DNA from 2 places in the Nocardioides sp. CF8 genome. Region 1 is predicted to be linked to the other one. Evidence: predicted binding sites of a transcription regulator. Region 1 holds the regulator's gene; the other holds the start of a gene.
What was found. Region 1 encodes LexA, which represses DNA repair genes until DNA is damaged. Its sites were predicted from a motif close to TCGAACANNTGTTCGA; they were not measured.
Positions count from the first base shown of each region.

Region 2: the regulator LexA is predicted to act here: its motif matches at 1,548-1,563, upstream of CF8_RS03045 (alpha-ketoglutarate-dependent dioxygenase AlkB).

Region 1 is NZ_CM001852.1:3,851,470-3,856,114, forward strand. Features, by position in the region: gene CF8_RS18765 (alkaline phosphatase family protein) at 1-116, opposite strand, end outside; gene CF8_RS18770 (alkaline phosphatase D family protein) at 113-1,810, opposite strand; gene CF8_RS18775 (phosphatase PAP2 family protein) at 1,807-2,592, opposite strand; gene lexA (transcriptional repressor LexA) at 2,712-3,440, opposite strand; gene CF8_RS18785 (LysM peptidoglycan-binding domain-containing protein) at 3,704-4,063, shown strand; gene CF8_RS22125 (hypothetical protein) at 4,259-4,645, opposite strand, start outside.
Region 2 is NZ_CM001852.1:629,909-634,553, reverse strand. Features, by position in the region: gene CF8_RS03055 (ABC transporter permease) at 1-695, opposite strand, end outside; gene CF8_RS03050 (ABC transporter ATP-binding protein) at 695-1,477, opposite strand; gene CF8_RS03045 (alpha-ketoglutarate-dependent dioxygenase AlkB) at 1,578-2,201, shown strand; gene CF8_RS03040 (LemA family protein) at 2,205-2,777, opposite strand; gene CF8_RS03035 (DUF2207 domain-containing protein) at 2,824-4,584, opposite strand; gene CF8_RS03030 (hypothetical protein) at 4,613-4,645, opposite strand, start outside.

The DNA.
Region 1 (4,645 bases):
TGGAGCCTGTCGGCGGCGGGGCGCGCCGCCGCGCCGGGCGCCGACGACAGCGTGACGGCCAGGCCGCCGGCGCCCGCGAGGGTGATGAAGCTGCGGCGGTCCAGGGTGGCGCTCATGCGACGGGCTTCGCGACGGGGACGACGTGGTTGGCGCCGGAGGCGGTGGCCCACGACGCGCTCCAGCTCGCCGGGGCCGCAGGGTCACGACGGTCGCCGATCACGAACCAGTCCATCTGCGCGCGGGCCGCGGTGACGTCGAGGACCGAGAAGCCGTGGTCGTCGAAGTTGAGGTACTTCACGTGCCGGTTGTTGGCCTGGATGATCCCCTCGACCACGAGGCTGCTCGTGCGCGCGGGGGTGCCGGTGATGTCCTTCAGGTTGTTCGAGGTGACCGACGAGCAGACGAACTCGACGCCCGCGGACTCGCTCAGCGGATAGGTCGCGATGTCCTGCGGCAGGTCGCACGCCCACGCTGAGTGGATGTCCCCGGTCAGGAACACCACGTCACGCAGCCGCCGGTCCCGGATGTGGGTGAAGAGCTCGCGACGGTCGTCGGTGTAGCCGTCCCACTGGTCCACGTTGTACGGCGCCCCGTCGCGCGGCAAGATCCCGGTGACGTCGTTGACGGGGTCGACGAGATCGGTCGGCAGCTGCGCGAAGGTGACCGGCGCGATCATCACCGGGTTGCCGACCAGCTTCCACTGCGGGCGTGCGCGCCGCAGCGCACCGAGCAGCCAGTCGAGCTGCGCGCGGCCGGTGATGGTGCGCTCGGGGTCGCTGACCCTGGCCTCGAGGGTCGGCACGGGACTGGGTGTTGTGGTGGGGACCTGCTCGTCGCGGTGGGTGCGCAGGTCGAGCATGCTCAGCTGCGCGAGCTTGCCGAAGGTCAGCTCGCGGAAGAGCCGCGTGCCGTCACCCACCTGCGCGGTGCCCTCCATGAGGACGGGCAACCACTCGTCGTACGCCCGATGGGCCCGCGCCCGGCGCGCGGCGTAGTCGCCCTCGGCGGCCTGGTGGTTCTGCGCTCCCTCTGCCCACTGGTCGTTGGTGACCTCGTGGTCGTCCCAGGTGACGATGAAGGGGTAGCGCGCGTGCAGCGCCTGGAGGTCGGGGTCCTGCTTGTACTGCGCGTGCCGCTGGCGGTAGTCGGCCAGCGAGACCATCTCGTGCGCCGGCACGTGCGATCGCACGTCGACGTCGGACTGTCCGTAGCCGTACTGGCCCGGGCCGTACTCGTAGAGGTAGTCGCCGAGGTGCAGGATCGCGTGCAGGTCGTCGCGCTTCGCGAGGTGGCGGTAGGCCGAGAAGTGGCCCGCCTGCAGGTTGGCGCACGACACGACGCCGAGCCGGAGGTTGTCGGGGCTGGCGGTGGCGCGCGGCGCCGTCCAGGTGCGGCCGACGGGGCTGACGTGGCGGCCGACGCGGAAGCGGTAGAAGTGCCAGGTGTCGGGCGCCAACCGCGTCGCGTCGATCTTGACAGTGTGGTCTCGCGCCGCGCTGGTGCGCGCGGTGCCGCGACGGACGACCTTGCGGAAGCGCTCGTCGAGCGCGACCTCCCACTCGACGTCCACGGCCGAGCCGCGGCCCGACCCGGGAGTCGCGTCCGGCGAGGGAGTCACCCTGGTCCAGAGGACGACCCGACCCGGTCGGGGATCACCGGAGGCGACGCCGTGCTGGAAGACGCGATGCTCCTGGCCGGGCTTGGCTGCGACGCCGGCGCTGGCCGCGGCACTCGCGGCGGTTGCGGCGGTCAGGGCTCCGGCGGAAGCGAGGATCGTACGGCGCGGAACGGGGCGCGAGGTCTGGGTCACGCATGTAGCAACGACGCAGAGGCCTCGAGATCACGCGGGGCGACCGGACGTTCATTCGTTGTTTGCCAGGCCAGGAGCACGATGGCCCAGCCGGCGACCACGTCGAGGAGCCAGTGGTTGCCGGTGCCGACGACCACGACGGCAGTCAGCACGGCGTGCGCCCAGCCGACGGAGCGCAACCCGCGGTGGGTCGTCGCGGCGCTGATCGCGAGCGCCACCCACAGCGCCCAGCCGGCGTGCATGCTCGGGAAGGCGGCCAGCTGGTTGGTCAGCCAGCCCATGCCCTGCGGTGCCGACGCGGCCTCGCCCCACCAGCCGCTGTCTGCGTGTAGCGCCATCAGGTCGGCGTAGCCGACGAGGCGTGGGGGAGCGGTCGGCATCAGCAGGTAGCCGACGAGTGCGACGAGGGTGCTCGCGACCAGGACCTGCCGGGCACGCGGATAGAGCGCGGCGCGTCGCCGGTAGAGCCAGCCGAGCACGACGGCGGTGCCGACGTAGTGGGCCGTCGCGTAGTAGTAGGCCGCCAGCAGGCCCGCCACGTCGTGGTCGACGAACCAGCCGACGGCTGTCCGTTCCAGGTCCAGCAGCAACGTCACCTCGATGTCGACGATCCGCATCGCTCGCTCACGCGCCGGCGCGAGGGCGTCGTCGGCGAACACCCGCGAGGCGGCGTACGCGATGTAGAGCAGCGCGATGAAGCCGAGCTCGCGCAAGCCGCGACGACTCCGCTGGAGCTGTGCAGCGGAGTCGGAAATGGTCGGGCGTGGGGCGAGGATCGTCACGGTTCCAGACAAGCCCGGGCGACGGCTGACCGGCATCGGGCTTGTCCCCGGTCGACCCCGGGGATCCGGTCGCGGAACCCCGGGGTCGCCTGCAGGTGTCGGTCAGGGGTGACCTCGCCTCACACGCGGCGCAGGACCGCGGTCACCTTGCCCAGGATGGTCGCGTTGGTGCCGTCGATCGGGTCGTAGTTGACGTTGTGCGGCAGCAGCCAGACGTGTCCGTCCTTGCGCTGGAACGTCTTGACCGTCGCCTCGCCGTCGATCAGCGCCGCGACGATGTCGCCGTTCTCGGCCGTCTGCTCCTGGCGGATCACGACGTAGTCACCGCTGCAGATCGCTGCGTCGATCATCGAGTCGCCCGACACCTCGAGCATGAACAAGGTGCCGTCGCCGACCAGCGACTTGGGCAGCGGGAAGACCTCCTCGATGCGCTCGTCGGCCAGGATCGGCCCGCCGGCGGCGATCCGTCCGACCATCGGCACATAGGTCGCCGGGGGCGCGGCGTCGCCGATGTCGGTCTCGTCGTACGTCGACTCGTCGGCGCTCGACATCGAGCGGCGTGCGGCCATCACCTCGGGCAGGAACACCTCCAGCGCGCGCGGCCTGTTGGGGTCGCGTCGCAAGAAGCCCTTCTCCTCGAGGGTCTTGAGCTGATGGGCGACGCTGGAGGAGCTGGTGAGCCCGACCGCGGCGCCGATCTCGCGCATGCTCGGGGGATAGCCGCGGGTCTCGATGGCGTCCTTGATCGTGGCGAGCACGCGCTGCTGGCGCGGCGTGAGTCCCGTGGCGTCCGGCGGCCCGTCGGGCATGGCCAGGACCTTTGCGTCCGGTGCTTCCTTCTTCGCCATGGCGGCTCCTCCTGCAGTCGGTTGGTTTCACCGTAGTCATCGCCGAGCAGTTGTTCAAACATTTGTTCGAAGGCGTGTCGGCCTCGGGGGACTCCTGACGTGTCGAACAATTGTTCGCTCGAGCGCTTGCATCGTTCGAACACATGCTCTACCGTCGTACACACGTTCGATCGAACGTCTCTTCGACCCGCTGCCGTTGTCGGTGGCTCCGTCTAGACATTCCCTCGACACCACGACCGGCTGATCTTCCCCAGGAGGCCAACATGAGCACCCTCAGCATTTCCCCCACCTTCTCCGCCCCGCGCGTCTCTCGCGCCCCGCAGTCCAGCGTGCGCCTGACGCGCCGCGGCCGCGTGGTCGTGTTCCTCGCGGCGCTGGCGCTGCTGCTCCTCGCGGCCTTCTTCCTCGGCTCCGTCGCCGTGGGCTCCGAGACGCCCGGCCAGGCCGAGCCGACCGAGATCGTCATGGTCGGCACCGGCGACACCCTCTGGGGGATCGCCGCCGAGCTCGACGTCGAGGGCGACATCCGCTCCACCATGCGCGAGATCGAGCGGCTCAACGCCCTCGACTCCGTCGCGCTCTCCGCGGGCCAGAAGCTCCGCGTCCCGGTCAGCACCGACTGACCGACTCACAGCCTCCGCCAGCCGACTCGACCCCGGCTGGCGGGCCGGGGAAGACGAGGGGCGGGCCACTTGCGTGGCCCGCCCCTCGCGGCATTTGCTGGTGGTCTCGTTGCTTGCCGCCGACTGTGTGGCTTTGGTGTCTGCCTGTGACACCAGAGCCACACGGTCCAGCCGCGCTGGTGATGAGTGACCCCGTCAGTTCGGACTCGTGACGAGCTGCGGCTTCGCCTCGAGCACCCCGAGAGTTGCTGGAGCGCCGACCTTGGTGACGGTTCCGTCGACCGGGCGCCAGTCCTTGTCGCCGACGACCTTGAACTGTGCCGACCATGTCGTGTCGACGCTCACCCGGGCCGCGTCCAGCGTCGTGGTGTAGACGTGCGTGATGAAGCCGGCGCTGTCGACGTCGGCGCCGTCGGTCCACTTCATTCCCGCGACCGCCGACTCCTGCTCGGTCCCGTCGCCGTGGTGCCACTTGAAGTGGCTCGGCCAGACTTCGAGGACGAGATCGATCTTGACCTTCTCGAGGGTGACGGGGATCTGATGCCGCTCAGCCTGGGTCGACAAGATCGTCTTGAAGTTGAC
Region 2 (4,645 bases), 1.0 Mb from region 1:
AGGTCCTCCTGGCTGGTGCCGGGCTCGGCGGTCACCCAGATGTCGCTGAACGCGTCCTTCCCGTCGAGGAAGAGGTCCTGCGCCGTACGCGTGTCGAAGGCGGTGAAGGTCGCACCGTTGAGGGAGCCGCCCTCCGGGAAGCCGATCACCCCGACCAGCTCGGCGGTCAGGCTGCCACGGTCGGTGGCGGTGACGATGGTGACGTCCTGGCCGATGACGTAGCCACCCTCGCCGGCGGTGTTCGAGTCGAGCATCACCTCGCCGGCCTTCTCCGGCGCGCGCCCGGCGATGACGTCCATGCCCTCGAGGTCGTGGCCCGCGGGCGCCTCGGTCCAGTTGCCACCGATGCTGGGCGGGCCGCTGCCGCCGATCAGCTTGCCGTCCTTGCCGACGACGTAGACGCCGAACGCAGTGACGTTGCCGTCGACCCGGGCCGCACCCTCGACGCCCTCGAGCGAGTCGACGAGCCCGGAGTCGACGGTGCGGGTGGTCGGCTCGGCCGCGGCATCGGTGTTCTCGGGTCGTACGACGACGTCACCGACCGTCGAGGCCATCAGCGCGGTGAAGCTACGACTGAGGGTGTCGCTGAAGACCAGGGTGCCGACGACGAACGAGACCCCGATGACGATCGCGAACGTGCTCATCAGCAGGCGCACCTTGCGCCCGAGCAGGCTCTTGAGGGCGGCGCGGAACATCAGCGCTCCGCGTCTGCCGCGAGCGGCGCGGACATGCGCGCCATCACCTCGAGCACGCCCTCGCGGTCGGGGCGGCGCAGCTCGTCGACGATCCGGCCGTCGGCGAGGAACACGACTCGGTCGGTGTAGGACGCCGCCACCGGGTCGTGCGTGACCATCACGATGGTCTGGCCATGGTCGGCCGCGCTGCGACGGAGCAGGTCGAGCACCTCCGCCCCCGACTGGGAGTCGAGGTTGCCGGTCGGCTCGTCGGCGAAGACGATCGCGGGCCGGCCGACGAGCGCGCGGGCGATCGCGACGCGCTGCTGCTGGCCGCCGGAGAGCTGGTTGGGGCGGTGGGAGAGGCGGTCGCGGATGCCGACGGTCTCGATCACGGTGTCGAACCACTCGCGGTCGGGCTTGCGGCGCGCGATCGACTGCGGGAGGACGATGTTCTCCTCGGCGCTGAGCGTCGGGACCAGGTTGAAGGACTGGAACACGAAGCCGATCTCGTCACGGCGCAGCCGGGTCAGCTCCTTGTCCTTGAGCCTGCCCAGCTCGCGATCCCCGAGGAACACCTCGCCCGAGGTCGCGGTGTCGAGGGCCGCGCAGCAGTGCATGAGCGTCGACTTGCCCGACCCGCTCGGGCCCATGATCGCGGTGAACTCGCCGGCGACCAGGTCGAGGCTGACACCGTCGAGCGCGCGCACCATCGCATCGCCCTTGCCGTAGGTCTTCGTCAGGTCCCGCACCCGCGCGGCCACCCTCGCGGACGTGCCCGCTCCCCCGTCAGTCATCGTCATGCGCCCAGACTCCCGCACGTGACCAAGCACCGCCACCGGGATCCACCCTGGTCCGCCCCTCAGGGTTGTGTCGAACGCGTGTTCGATCTAGGCTCGCACCGTGGACTTCCAGTCGACCCTCTTCGCCCCCGACACCCCTGCCGGTCACGAGGTCGTCGCGCCCCTGTCCCCGGAGCGGACCACGCTGGCGCACGGCGCCTGGCTCGACGTCCAGCGCAACTGGCTGGCGGGTGCCGACGACGTCTTCGCCACCATGGTCGCGCAGGTGCCGTGGCGCGCGGAGCGCCGCCAGATGTATGACCGCATCGTCGACGTACCCCGCCTCGTGCACACCTACGTCCTCGGCGAGGACCTCCCCCACCGGGCGCTCGACGACGCGCGCGACGCCCTGAGCGCGCACTACCTCCCCGAGCTGGGCGAGCGCTTCGTGAGCGCCGGCTGCTGCTACTACCGCGACGGCCGGGACTCGGTGGCGTGGCACGGCGACACCATCGGGCGCGGCAGGACGCAGGACACGATGGTCGCGATCGTGTCGCTCGGCGACCCGCGCAAGCTCGCGCTGCGACCCCGCGGCGGGGGCGACTCCATCGGCGTGACGCTGGGCCACGGCGACCTCGTCGTGATGGGTGGCTCGTGCCAGCGCACCTGGGAGCACGCCATCCCCAAGGTCGCCGCGGCCGGCCCGCGGATCAGCGTGCAGTTCCGGCCGCTGAACGTGTTCTGAGGCCTAGAACTCGACGCGCGGTGCGGCCTCCTGGGCCTCCGGGGCGTCGTAGAACTCACGCTTGCTGACGCCCGCGATGCCGGTGAAGAACATCCACGGGATGGTCTGGGTGAGGTTGTTGAGGGTCGCCACCGCGTCGTTGTAGTACTGCCGGGCGAAGGCCAGCTGGTTCTCGATCTCGGCGAGCTGGCGCTGGAGGTCGAGGAAGTTGGCGTTGGCCTTCAGGTCGGGGTAGGCCTCGGCCACGGCGTTCAGCTTCACCAACGCACTGGTCAGGGCGGCATCAGCGGCGGCCTTGGCTGCGACGTCGTTGCCGTCAGCAGCGGCCTGCACCCCGGCCCGGGCCCGGGTGACCTCCTCCAGCACGCCCTTCTCGTGGGCGGCATAGCCCTTGACCGTCTCGACGAGGTTGGGCACGAGCTCCGCGCGACGGGTGAGCTGCACGTCGATGCCGCCGATGGCCTCCTGGGCGGCGATGTCGGCGCGACGCAGCTTGTTGAAGCCGGCGATCACGAAGGCGACGAGCGCCACGGCGACCGCGAGGACCACTGCGACGAGGATCAGGGCGAGGGACATGGGGCTGGCCTTTCGTTGGAGGACATGAGGAGTCTGGCGCAGAGCGTCACCACGAGCCACCACCGCCGCCGCCTCCGCCGCCACCGCCGGAGAAGCCGCCGCCCGAGAAGCCGCCGCCGCTGCCGGAGGACTGCGGACGCTGGCTGGCCTGGTAGGAGGAGATGGCGCCGTCGACAGTGCGTTCGAAGTCGTTGACCATCTGGTTGACGTGGTTGCCGGTGTGCGTGCCGGTGTAGCCGGTCGCGAAGTAGGCGGGCGCGGGCGGCTCGGTGCCGATCTCGGTGCGGTACTTGGCGGCCCACTGGTCGGCGACCCCGAAGGCGACTGCCCACGGGAGGTAGGCGGTGTAGAGCTCCTTGCGCCCGGAGAAGTCGAAGCGCAGCTGGCTCGAGGGCGTGGACAGCACCCGGTGGAAGCCACCGAGCTGCGACCAGAGCTCGCGGCCGCTTGCGGTGCGCTTGGTGCCCGAGCCGGGTGTCAGCAGCCACAGTCCGCAGGCGGCGTACGCACCGGGCACGAGCGCGAGCAGGGAGATGTCGAGCGGGTTCAGGACGACGACGAGGACGGTGACCACCGCCGCCGCGATCACCGAGAAGCCACCCAGGCTGCCGAGGCCTGCGGAGGTCATCAGGCCCTCGTTGCGCGCCCACTCCTTGATGCTCGCCGTCGACTGGGCCTTGGCCGACTGCAGCACCTTGCCGGCCTCGATGCTGTCGCGGTCGGCGGTGAAGGATCCGTCGCCCGCGACGCCCAAGCTCGTGGTCGTCGCCGTCGTCACCGCGTCGAGCGGTGAGGTGGAGGCGGGGCCGCGTCCCTGGATCTGCCAGCCGTTGCCGCGTCGGTCCAGGTCGATCGCGCCCTTCTCGGCCGCTTCCATCAGGGTCGCGACGAAGGCGGTGTCGTGCACCTGCTCGGTCAGGACGTACTGCCCCTGGGCCGGGCCGACGCCTTGCGGCGGCGCGTAGAGCAGCGGGTAGGGCGGCTTCGGCTCGTGCGCGTTGCGGACCGCACGGAGCGCGACGAGCGCGGAGGCGAGCCCGGCACCAAGGAGGAGGAGCACGCCCAGGATGTGGGGGCCGAGGACCGCGTCCCACTTCTGCGACCACAGCCGCTGGTCGTCCGGCGTCGGTGCCGCGATCGGCAGGTCCGCCGAGATGGTGATCGGCGTCTGCGACGGCAGGTCGTCGACGTCGACGCGGAGCGTGCGCGTGCCCTCGCCCGTCGCCTCGCAGCCACCGGTCTCACCGTTGCCGCGCGCGCACCTCACGCCGGTGGCCTCGGCCGGCAGGTGGACCAGCAACCGGGCGCTGGCGATGTCCTGCAGCCACCCACCGGGGACGAGGTTCCAGTAGAAGCGGGACCCCTCGCCGGCGGGCAGCAGCGCGTCCTCGATGAGGTAGGAGATCTGGTAGGTGTGCGGCCCCTGGACCGTGGCGTACGCCGAGCCGATCCGCGCCACGTCGAAGCGCCCGCGCTCCCGCCTCTCCAGGACGAACGGCTCCTCACGGCCGTCACGCAGCACGCTCAGGTCCTGCGGCTCCCGGCGCAGTCGCGGCGCGTTCGCGTCGTGCCGGTCCCAGAACCGGAAGATGCCGTGGCGGTCGCCGTACAGCGGGAACTCCACGGTGATCGTCTCGATCACCTTGAGATCGCCGTCCTCCTCGAGGGTGAAGTCGGCGAGGTAGGACGAGATGCTCGTCGGCTCGTAGGTGGCCTGGGCAGTGGTGCGGTCCCACAGGAGGGCGGGCGTGACGATGCAGAAGGCCAGCAGGCCGAGCGCGAGCAGCGTGACGACCAGTCGCTTCATGGTCGTGGAGCCTAGGGGTAGATCCGGTTCAGCCGGTGTAGGCCTGCTGGTAGAGGTCTGC